One region of the Actinomadura citrea genome, then DNA from elsewhere that is predicted to be linked to it. Evidence: riboswitches for the same ligand, from Rfam matches in the RefSeq annotation. Region 1 holds a riboswitch; the other holds the start of a gene.
The links. A riboswitch is a leader RNA that binds a small molecule or an ion and turns the genes downstream of it on or off. The one in region 1 is predicted to bind S-adenosylmethionine.
Positions count from the first base shown of each region.

Region 2: linked by a shared signal. The riboswitch ahead of BJ999_RS33570 (aminotransferase class V-fold PLP-dependent enzyme) and the one ahead of BJ999_RS05190 (ABC transporter substrate-binding protein) in region 1 are both predicted to bind S-adenosylmethionine.

Region 1 is NZ_JACCBT010000001.1:1,056,767-1,061,464, forward strand. Features, by position in the region: gene BJ999_RS05180 (ABC transporter permease) at 1-483, opposite strand, end outside; gene BJ999_RS05185 (ABC transporter ATP-binding protein) at 486-1,643, opposite strand; gene BJ999_RS05190 (ABC transporter substrate-binding protein) at 1,610-2,698, opposite strand; SAM riboswitch class IV at 2,793-2,908, opposite strand; gene BJ999_RS05195 (Lrp/AsnC family transcriptional regulator) at 3,006-3,971, opposite strand; gene BJ999_RS05200 (FAD-dependent oxidoreductase) at 4,084-4,698, shown strand, end outside.
Region 2 is NZ_JACCBT010000001.1:7,345,813-7,350,510, forward strand. Features, by position in the region: gene BJ999_RS43810 (transglycosylase domain-containing protein) at 1-2,351, shown strand, start outside; gene BJ999_RS33565 (hypothetical protein) at 2,367-2,741, opposite strand; SAM riboswitch class IV at 2,791-2,907, shown strand; gene BJ999_RS33570 (aminotransferase class V-fold PLP-dependent enzyme) at 2,949-4,208, shown strand; gene BJ999_RS33575 (SseB family protein) at 4,320-4,698, shown strand, end outside.

The DNA of each region.
Region 1 (4,698 bases):
CGCCGAGTAGCTGGTCAGCAGGTGCGCGGGCTGGTCGAGGACCCCCAGCGCGACGAATGCCCGGTTCACCGGTCCGTTCGCGCCGAGGAGCACGACCCAGCCGTAGCTGCGCACCACGACGCTCGTCAGCAGCGGGGAGAGCACGGTGACGAAGAGCAGCGTGCGGAGCAGACCGGGCCGCCGCTGCGCGAGCGTGTACGCCGCCGGGTAGGCGAGCACGACGCACAGCACCGTCACCAGCACGGCGGTGAGCAGCGTGCGGATGAGCGCCTCGTAGAAGAAGGGCTCGGTGAACACGCGAACGTACTGGTGGACGGTGTAGCCGGGCAGTGCCGCGTTGCTCTCGTCCACGGGACGGAAGCTGAGCTGGAGGAGCCGCACGAGCGGAGCGACGAAAAGCGCAAGGAGGAAGACCGACAGGGGCACCACGTACGCCGTGCCGCGCCACCGCGTCCGCCGCCTCGCGCGCGGGGTGTGGGCCATCGCTACCGCCCCGTCCCAGAATCCAGGACGATCAGGTCGGCGGGGTCCCAGCTCGCGGTGACGGCGGTCCCGGTGCCCGGCGGGTCGGCGCTGCCGGCGCCGCTGTCGGCGACGTGCACGGTGAGCACGAGACCGCCCGCCGTCCGCACCTCGACCTGCCAGGCGCCGCCCGTGAACGAGCGGTAGGCGACGGTCCCGGTCACCCCGGTCGCCGCGCCCGTCCCGGCGGCGGGCGCCAGGCGGATCCGTTCGGGCCGGATGGCCACGACGGCCTTGCGCCCGGGGACCGGATCCGGGAGGCCGACCGGCACCGCGAGACCGCCGACGTCCAGGGCAAGGTCCTCGCGGACCGTCCCCTCCAGCACGTTGGCGGCACCGATGAACTGCGCCACGAAACGGCTCGCGGGGCGCCGGTAGACCTCGTCGGGCGTGTCGAGCTGCTCCAGCCTGCCGCCGTTCAGCACCGCGATGCGGTCCGACAGCGACAGCGCCTCCTCCTGGTCGTGGGTGACGAAGACCATGGTCGTGCCGACACTCCGCTGGATCTTGCGGAGCTCCACGCGCATCTCCCGGCGCAGCTTGGCGTCGAGGTTCGACAACGGCTCATCCAGGAGCAGCACCGCCGGGCGGGTGGCCAGGGCGCGGGCGATGGCCACCCGCTGCTGCTGGCCGCCGGACAGCGCCCGTGGGCGCCGGTCGGCGAACTCCTCGAGACCGACCAGGCGCAGCGCCTCGGCGACCCGCTCCGCGCGCTCCCTCTTGGGCACCCGGTGCACCCGCAGCCCGTAGGCGACGTTGCTCGCGACGGACAGGTGCGGGAACAGCGCGTAGTTCTGGAAGACCATGCCGAGTCCTCGCCGGTGAGGTGGCAGGCCGGTGATGTCGGCGCCGTCGACGAGGATGCGACCGCTCTCGGGCGCCACGAACCCGGCGATGGCGTTCAGGAGCGTGGTCTTGCCGCAGCCGCTCGGCCCGAGGATCGACAGGAACTCGCCGCGCCTCACCGACAGCCGGCCCAGGTCCAGGACGCGGTGGCCGTCGTAGCCGGCGGCCAGGCCCTCGATCTCGACGTGCCCGCGCTCGGCGGACCCGGTGGCGGCCGGGACGCCGCCCGCGGGCGCGCCGGTCAGCGGAAGATCTCGTTCCACCGCTGCTGCCATTCGTTCAGCTTCGGCGTGGCGACGTCGTAGTCCACCCAGTTGAACTTCCGGTAGACGTCCGTGCCGTACTTGATCTTCGACTTGAAGGCGGGGCTGTAGTCGATCTTGCTGTTGGAACCCGCGTACCAGTTGCCCTCGGCGAAGGTCTTCTGGTTGGTCGCGTTCGTGACGTACCCGAGGAACCTGTAGGCCAGATCCGTCTTCTTGCTGTCCGCGGTCAGAAAGTAGCTGCTGAGCGCGCCGACCGCGCCGGACCTCGGGTAGGTGAAGCCGACCTTGCTGCCGGCCTGGGCCATCGCGAAGGCCCGCCCGTCCCAGTACGGCACCACCCACGCCTCACCGTTCTGGATGGCGCTCTGCACGGCCGTCGCGTTCGCCGGATAGGACGACACGCAGCCCTTCAGCTGCTCCAGTTGCTTGAACGCCTTGTCGACGGCCGCGGGATCCGACAGCTTTCCACCCTGGCCGGTCACCAGCGCGCTGAAGAACTCCAGTCCGGGGTTGTAGGTCAGCGGCGGAAGCGCCACGTGCCCGCAGAGGTTCTTGTCGAAGATGTCCTGCCAGTCGACCGGTGCCTGCTCGACCTTGTCGGTGCGGTAGAGCAGGCCGGTCGAGCCGATCGTCAACGGGACGCCGTAGCTCTTCCCGGACACCGTGTTCTTCTCGATCTCCACCGGGTCGAGGTCGCTCCAGTTGCCCACCTTCCCGGTCTCCAGCGGCTGGACCAACTTTCCCGCCACGGCCGGCCGGGCCGCGTCGGGGGTCAGCACGACCAGGTCGAACGGCGGGTTCTTGCCGCCCGAGGCGCGCAGCTGGGTCAGCCACTCGGCGTTGGCGCCCGGGACGAGGTTCACCTTGACGCCCGTGTCTCGCTCGAACGGCTCGACGAAGGACTTCTTGAACAGGTCCTCCCACGGCCCCGAGAACACCGTGACCGTCAGTTCCTTCCCGCCGCCCTTGCCCGAGCCGCCGGTGTCGGCGGTGTCCACCCCGCACGCCGCGGCGGCCAGCAGCGCCACCGCGCTGATGACGGCGAACGCCGATCGCCTTTCCACGTCTTGCTCCTCCATGTCCGAGCCGGCACAGCGATGGGTGTGCGGCGAGCGCACGTCACCGTTCCCCGAAACCTCGGGGAACGCGGCCCTTATGGATCCGCGCTTGTCGTCGCATGTCCGGCAGACGACCGTGTCCTCACCCGGAGCACCCCACCGCGGTCGGAGGGTTGCCGCCCAGCAAGCCGGGGCTTGGCGCTGGAACTCGTGACGCGAGGAAACATACCATATAAAAACGGTCGGAATACTCTAATTTGGACGACCGAAGACTCGGGGTGCCGCCGCCGGGCCTCAGGGGGAGGCCCGGGCGCTACTGGATCTCTAGTTGTTTCACCTGATGGATTACGGGGGCCGTCTCTACCTGCTGGATGCCGTCCAGGGCTGCGATGCGGTCGGTCAGGTAGGTGTAGAGGGCGTCGGCGTTGGGACAGACGACCGCGGCGACCAGGTTGCTGGAGCCTGTGGTGGCGGCGACGAAGGCGGCTTCGGGGTGCCGGGCCAGCGCCTTGCCGACCGGTTCGAGGGCCGGTGGGGAGGTAGTCAGCCAGAGCAGCGCGATCGAGCGGTAGCCGAGCAGGCCGGGATCGAGTTGGACGTCGAAGTACAGCGTGCCGGTGGTGCGGAGTCGGTTCAGGCGGCGCCGGACGCTGGGTTCGGACAAGCGTGTGGCCGCCTGCAAGGTGACGTGGCTTGCTCGGCCGTCCTTGCGTAGTTCTGCCAGCAGGGCCTTGTCCAGGTCGTCAGGCTCGGCCGGTCGCCCGGCGGACGGGACGGGTGGCCGCAAAGCCGCGGCCTGGGCGCCCGTCAGAGCGTTGATCTTGGTGAACCAGCCGTCCGGCCCGCCGTAGAAGGTGCGCAGGAGGCGGTGGGCGGTGATGGAGACGATCGCGGGAGTACGGGGCAGTTTCCGGAGCAGCAGCGACTCGGCGGCCTCGTCGTCGGCCGACTCGGTGACGCAGATCAGTTCGGTGCCGCCGGACACCAGCGCGATGAACGAGGTGTCGGGACGGCGGGCGAGTGCGGTCGCGATGGTCAGCGCGGCGTCCGGGGCGCAGCGGAGCCGGACCATCCAGCGCGGTCGTTCGACCGGCGGGGTGCCGAGCCGGCCCAGGATCCGCAGGCCGGCGGAGGAGTGCAGGCGCCGGTACCGGCGCGCGATGGTGTGCGAGGAAACACCCAGCGCGTGCGCGATCGTACTGAACGCCGCGCGGCCGTCGAGTTGCAGCGCCTGGACGAGTTTCAGGTCCAGGTCGTCGACCGTGAGCGAATCCGTCACATGGCTCTCCGTTTCTGCGTCAAAGCGCCGGATCTTTCGGTGACTGTCGCATGAATACCGAGCTCCTGAGGACACTGGCGTCCACATTGGGATCGTTCGGAGGAGGACGTGCATGTGGGACGTGGCGGTTGTGGGCGGCGGGCCGGTGGGGATGTTCCTGGCGGCGGAACTGCGGCGCGGCGGTGTGTCGGTCGTGGTGTTCGAGCGGAGGGCGTCCGCCGCGGCCGGGCATGAGGACGGCGGTGACCGGGGCTTGCAGGCCCGCACGCTGCAACTGCTGGGGCTGCGGGGTCTGCTCGGTGCGGTGCGGGCGCGGGCGGCGGCCGAGGACGGGCCGGGCATCGCGGACTTCACCGGGGCGCCGGGGGACGCGGCACCGCCCGAGATCGCGGAGCTTGTCGAGAGCTGGGGGACGAGCCGGATGAAGGGCCATTTCGCGATGCTCCCGCTGATCGACCGGGACGGGACGCTGTCCGATGTGCCGGGGCAGCTCCAAGTGTGGCAGGACCGGTTGGTCGAGGTGCTGGCCGAGCGGGCGCGCGGGCGCGGAGCGGAGCTGCGCCATGGCCTCGAGGTCACCGGAGTCAGCGACCGCGGGGACCATGTCGATGTCGCTTTCGCGGACGGGACCGGTGAGCAGGCGCTGTGGGTGGTCGGTTGCGATGGTGGGCGCGGGGTCGTTCGCGATGGGTTCGCGTTCGACGAGACCGATCCGGCGATGTTCGTG
Region 2 (4,698 bases), 6.3 Mb from region 1:
GCGGCGCGGCCGATGGGGTTGGTGCGTCTGTCGAGGTCAGCGCGGCGAACGAGGTCGGTGCGTCTGATGAAGTCACTGCGGTTGATGGTGTCGATGGGGCGGTGGCCGGAGATACCAAGAGCATGGCCGCCGCCAAGCGCGACTCGACCCAGCGGGGCTCCCACGAGGGGGGCCAGCCGCCCGGTTCCGGGCGCGGTGGGGGCGGCGGGGGCAAGGGGCCCGGCAAGCCGCGCAGCCGCAGGTCGCGGTTCCTGCGCCGGGCGCTGTTCCTGATCCTCGGCTTCATCGGGTTCTGCATCGCCGCGTTCGGCGTCGCCTACGTGTTCACGCCGGTGCCGTCGGCGCAGGAGCAGGCGATCGCGCAGGGGCCGACGTTCTACTACTCCGACGGCAAGACGCAGATCGCCAAGACCGGGATGAACCGGGACGCGGTCAAGCTCGACAAGATCCCCGAGAGCACGCGGGCCGCGGTGATCGCCGCGGAGAACCGCAGCTTCTACGACGACCCCGGGGTGTCGGTCCAGGGCACGGCGCGGGCGCTGTGGTCCACCGCGACAGGCAAGCAACTGCAGGGCGGCTCGACGATCACGCAGCAGATGGTCCGCAACTACTACGGCGGCATCGGCAAGGACCGCTCGGTCACCCGCAAGCTCAAGGAGGTCATGGTCTCCCTGAAGGTGGGCCGGGAGAAGGACAAGGACTGGATCCTCGAGCAGTACCTCAACACCATCTACTTCGGCCGCGACGCCTACGGGGTGCAGGCCGCCGCGCACGCCTACTACAACAAGGACGTCTCGAAGCTGACGCCCGCGGAGGGCGCCTACCTCGCCGCCGCGATCCAGCAGCCGAGCAACTTCGCCGACCCGACCGGTCCCCGCCGCGCCTACTCCGAGCAGCGCTGGCGCGCGATCGTCGGCAACATGGTCCGGGACGGGGCGCTCACCTCGTCCGAGGCGGCCTCGCTGACCTTCCCGGCCCCCGGCAAGGAGAAGATCACCGACGTCCTCAAGGGCCAGCGCGGCTACATGGTGAACGTGGCCAAGAAGGAGCTCACCGAGCGCCGCGGCTACAGCGAGGACGAGATCAACCGCAGCGGGCTGAAGATCACCACGACGTTCGACAAGCGGCTGATGGACGCGATGAAGCAGGCCGTCGCGAACAACGCCCCGAACGGGATGAGCAAGAAGATCCGCACCGGCGCGGTGTCGGTCGACCCGAAGACCGGGCAGGTGCTCGCCTTCTACGGCGGCCGCGGCTACCTGGAGGAGGCGCTGAGCAGCGCCTTCGGCGACTGGGCGCAGGCCGGGTCGGGGTTCAAGCCGATCGCGCTGGCGGCCGCGCTGGACGACGGCAAGACGCTGTCCACCAGCTACGACGGCAGCTCCCCGCAGTACTTCCACGGCGCGTCCATCCACAACGACAGCAACGAGAACTTCGGGACGGTCAACCTCGTCACCGCCACCGAGCACTCGATCAACACCGCCTACGTCAACCTCGGCCAGGACATCGGCAACAAGAAGATCGTCGCCATGGCCGAGAAGATGGGCATCCCCGGATCGCAGATGAAGCCGGCGCAGCGGGACGCCGCCACGTTCCCGCTCGGCGTCGTGTCGCTGCACCCCGTCCAGCAGGCGGGCGTGTACTCGACGTTCGCCTCCGAGGGCGTGCACCGGACGCCGTTCGTGGTGAAGTCGGTCACCGACAACGAGAACCACAAGCGCACCTTCGCCGAGAAGGGCGAGCGGGCGTTCAGCCAGCAGGTCGCCCGTGACGCCACCTACGCCATGCAGAAGGTCGTGCAGGGCGGCACCGGCACCGGCGCGCAGCTGCCCGACGGCCGCGACGTCGCCGGCAAGACCGGAACCACCGACGAGGGCCGCGCGATCTGGTTCAACGGGTTCATCCCGCAGATGGCGACGACGGTCTCGATGTTCCGCAGCGACGGCAAGCCGCTGAACATCCCCGGGTACGGCGCGTACGGCGGGCAGCTGCCCGCCCAGATGTGGCGCTCGTACATGTCGGACGCGGTGAACATCAAGGGCTACGAGCCCGAGTCCTTCGGGGAGCCGTCGATGACGCCCGGCGGCGGCTGGGGCGGGCCGACGCAGGACGTCCCGCCGGGCGGCACGCAGCCGCCGGACACGGGCGGGCCGGTCGAGCCGCCGCCGTCCACGGAGCGTCCCGACATCCCGACGCCCCCCACCGACCTGCCGACCATCATCCCGCCGCAGCAGCCCGGCGGTGGCGGCGATGGGGGCGATGGGGGCGACGGAGGCGACGGTGGGACCGGCGGCGACCCCGGAGGCGGAACGGGCGACGGGCCGCTCGGCCGCCCCGGCACCGGCGGGTAGCCCCCGCGCCCGCCTCTAGTCGCAGGCCTTTCCGATGGTGGCCGGCGTCTCCCTGATCACACTGTCGAGCTGGGAGACGTCGCCGGCGCCGACCCCGGGCGCGGCGGCGCGGAGCCTGCCCGCCTCCGCCTTGAGCGCCTTGCTCAGGTCGGCGTCGTCGGCCTGCTTCGCGAGCCCGTCGACGCGTCCGGCGAGCTGCTCGGTCGCCTGCCGCCACTGCGCGGGCTCCGCCGCCGGAAGGCTCCGCACCTGGGTGACGTACTGCTGGAACGCCTTCTTCGTGTCGGTGCACACCTGGCCGGAGTTGCCGCCGCCCAGCGCCCCGCACCCGCTGAGGGCGCCGAGCACCAGCGCGCCGCCGGCCAGCGTCCGAACCACCCCGTACCGCATCGCACCCTCCCCTTGATCCCCGATCGGCTCCGCATATACTTCCGCATGAGGTCATGAGCGCCAGCGCAAAGCCCCGGCTTGCTGGCCGGCAACCCTTCGTCCGCGATGGGGTGCCCCGGGTGAGGACCTGGCCGGACGCGGCACCGCGTTCCGGCAAGCGCGGATCCCGACGGACATCCCGGGGTCCCCGACCCGGAAGGTTCCGGCATGCCCACGCTGCTCGCCCGCTCCCCCATCACGCCTGCTGTGACGCGCCCCGAGGGGGTCCGGGTTCGCCCGCTTCCCCGCGTCATCGGAGCGGACGTCCCGGTTCCGGTGCGGGACGGCCGCCACGTCCCCTACGCCAACTTCGACTACGCGGCCAGCGCCCCCTGTCTGGAGGCGGTGCACGAGGCCGTCACCCGCGCGCTGCCGTACTACAGCAGCGTCCACCGCGGCGCGGGGTACGCGTCCCAGGTCACGACGTCCGCCTACGAGGACGCGCGGGAGGCCGTGCGGTCGTTCCTCGGCGCGTGGCGGCGCTCGGCCGTGGTCTTCACGCGCAACACGACCGACGCGATGAACCTGCTCGCGCACGCCGTCCCGGCCGGGACGAGCGTCGTCGTCTTCGAGAGCGAGCACCACGCGTCGCTGCTGCCGTGGAAGCGCGCCGTGCGCCTCCCGGCGCCCGCCACCCCGGCCGAGGCCCTCTCGGCGGCCGACCGCGCGCTGCGCTCGTGCCCGATCGGGTCGCGGCTGCTCGTCGTCACCGCCGCGTCCAACGTCACCGGCGAGCTGTGGCCGATCGAGGAGCTCGCGCACGTCGCGCACCGCAACGGCGCCCGTATCGCGGTCGACGCGGCGCAGCTCGTCCCGCACCGCCCCCTCGACATGACCGCGCTCGGCCTCGACTACGTCGCGTTCTCCGGGCACAAGCTGTACGCACCGTTCGGTGCGGGCGTGCTCGCCGGGCGGGCCGACTGGCTGCGCGCCGCCGAGCCCTACCTCAAGGGCGGCGGCGCCAGCGCCTCGGTCGGGGAGACGACCCGGTGGGCGCCCTCCGCCGAGCAGCGGCACGAGGCGGGCTCCCCGAACGTCCTCGGCGCCCTCGCGCTGGCCGCCGCGTGCGAGACGCTGTCCCCGGCCTGGGACGACCTGGCCGCCCGCGAAGAGGAGCTGGTGGAACGTCTGCGGTCGGGACTCGCGGCGCTCCCCCGCGTCAGGGAGCTGACGCTGTGGGGGGAGCGGGCGCCGCGCGTCGGAATCGTGTCGTTCACCGTGGACGGCTGGAACGCGCGGGACGTGGCGCTTACGCTGTCCGAGGAGCACGGCATCGGGGTACGCGACGGGAAGTTCTGCGCCCATCCCTTCGTCCGGCACCTGCTGGGCGAGGACCGGAGCGCCGTCCGCGCGAGCATCGGCATCGGGACGGACGAGGAGCACATCGACCGGCTGCTCACCGCCCTCGCCGCGTTGACTGCGCGCTGACAGCCTCCGACCTGGGAACTCTCGCGCGCAGTCAGATGATTATGCTCTTTGGTCCTGTTCGCCCATGTAGCGTAGGCAGTCGCGCGGGGACGAGCACGCTAGAAACAGGGGGTGGCGACCGTGGCCGACGCGTGGCGACCCACGTCGGAACTGGAGCACCGACTGCAGGAGACCGTACGGGCCGGCGACCAGGAGAGCTACTTCCGCCTCCTCGCGGACGCCGACCTCGTCGTTCCCGTTCCGCCCGACCTGGTGGACGGCGTCCTCGCGGGGGAGGCCCAGCCGTCGTGGCCCACCCAGGAGGAGGACGGCCGGGTCCACGTCCTGGTTTACACGTCGGCGGCGGCGATGCGGGCGTGCCTCGGGCCGTCCTACCAGCACTTCATGACCGTCCGGTTCGGCGACATCGCCGAGAGCTGGCCGGACAGCCGCTGGTGGCTCGCCGTGGACGCCCCCGCGCGCGGCGTCCCCGCCGCCCTGCCGATCGAGG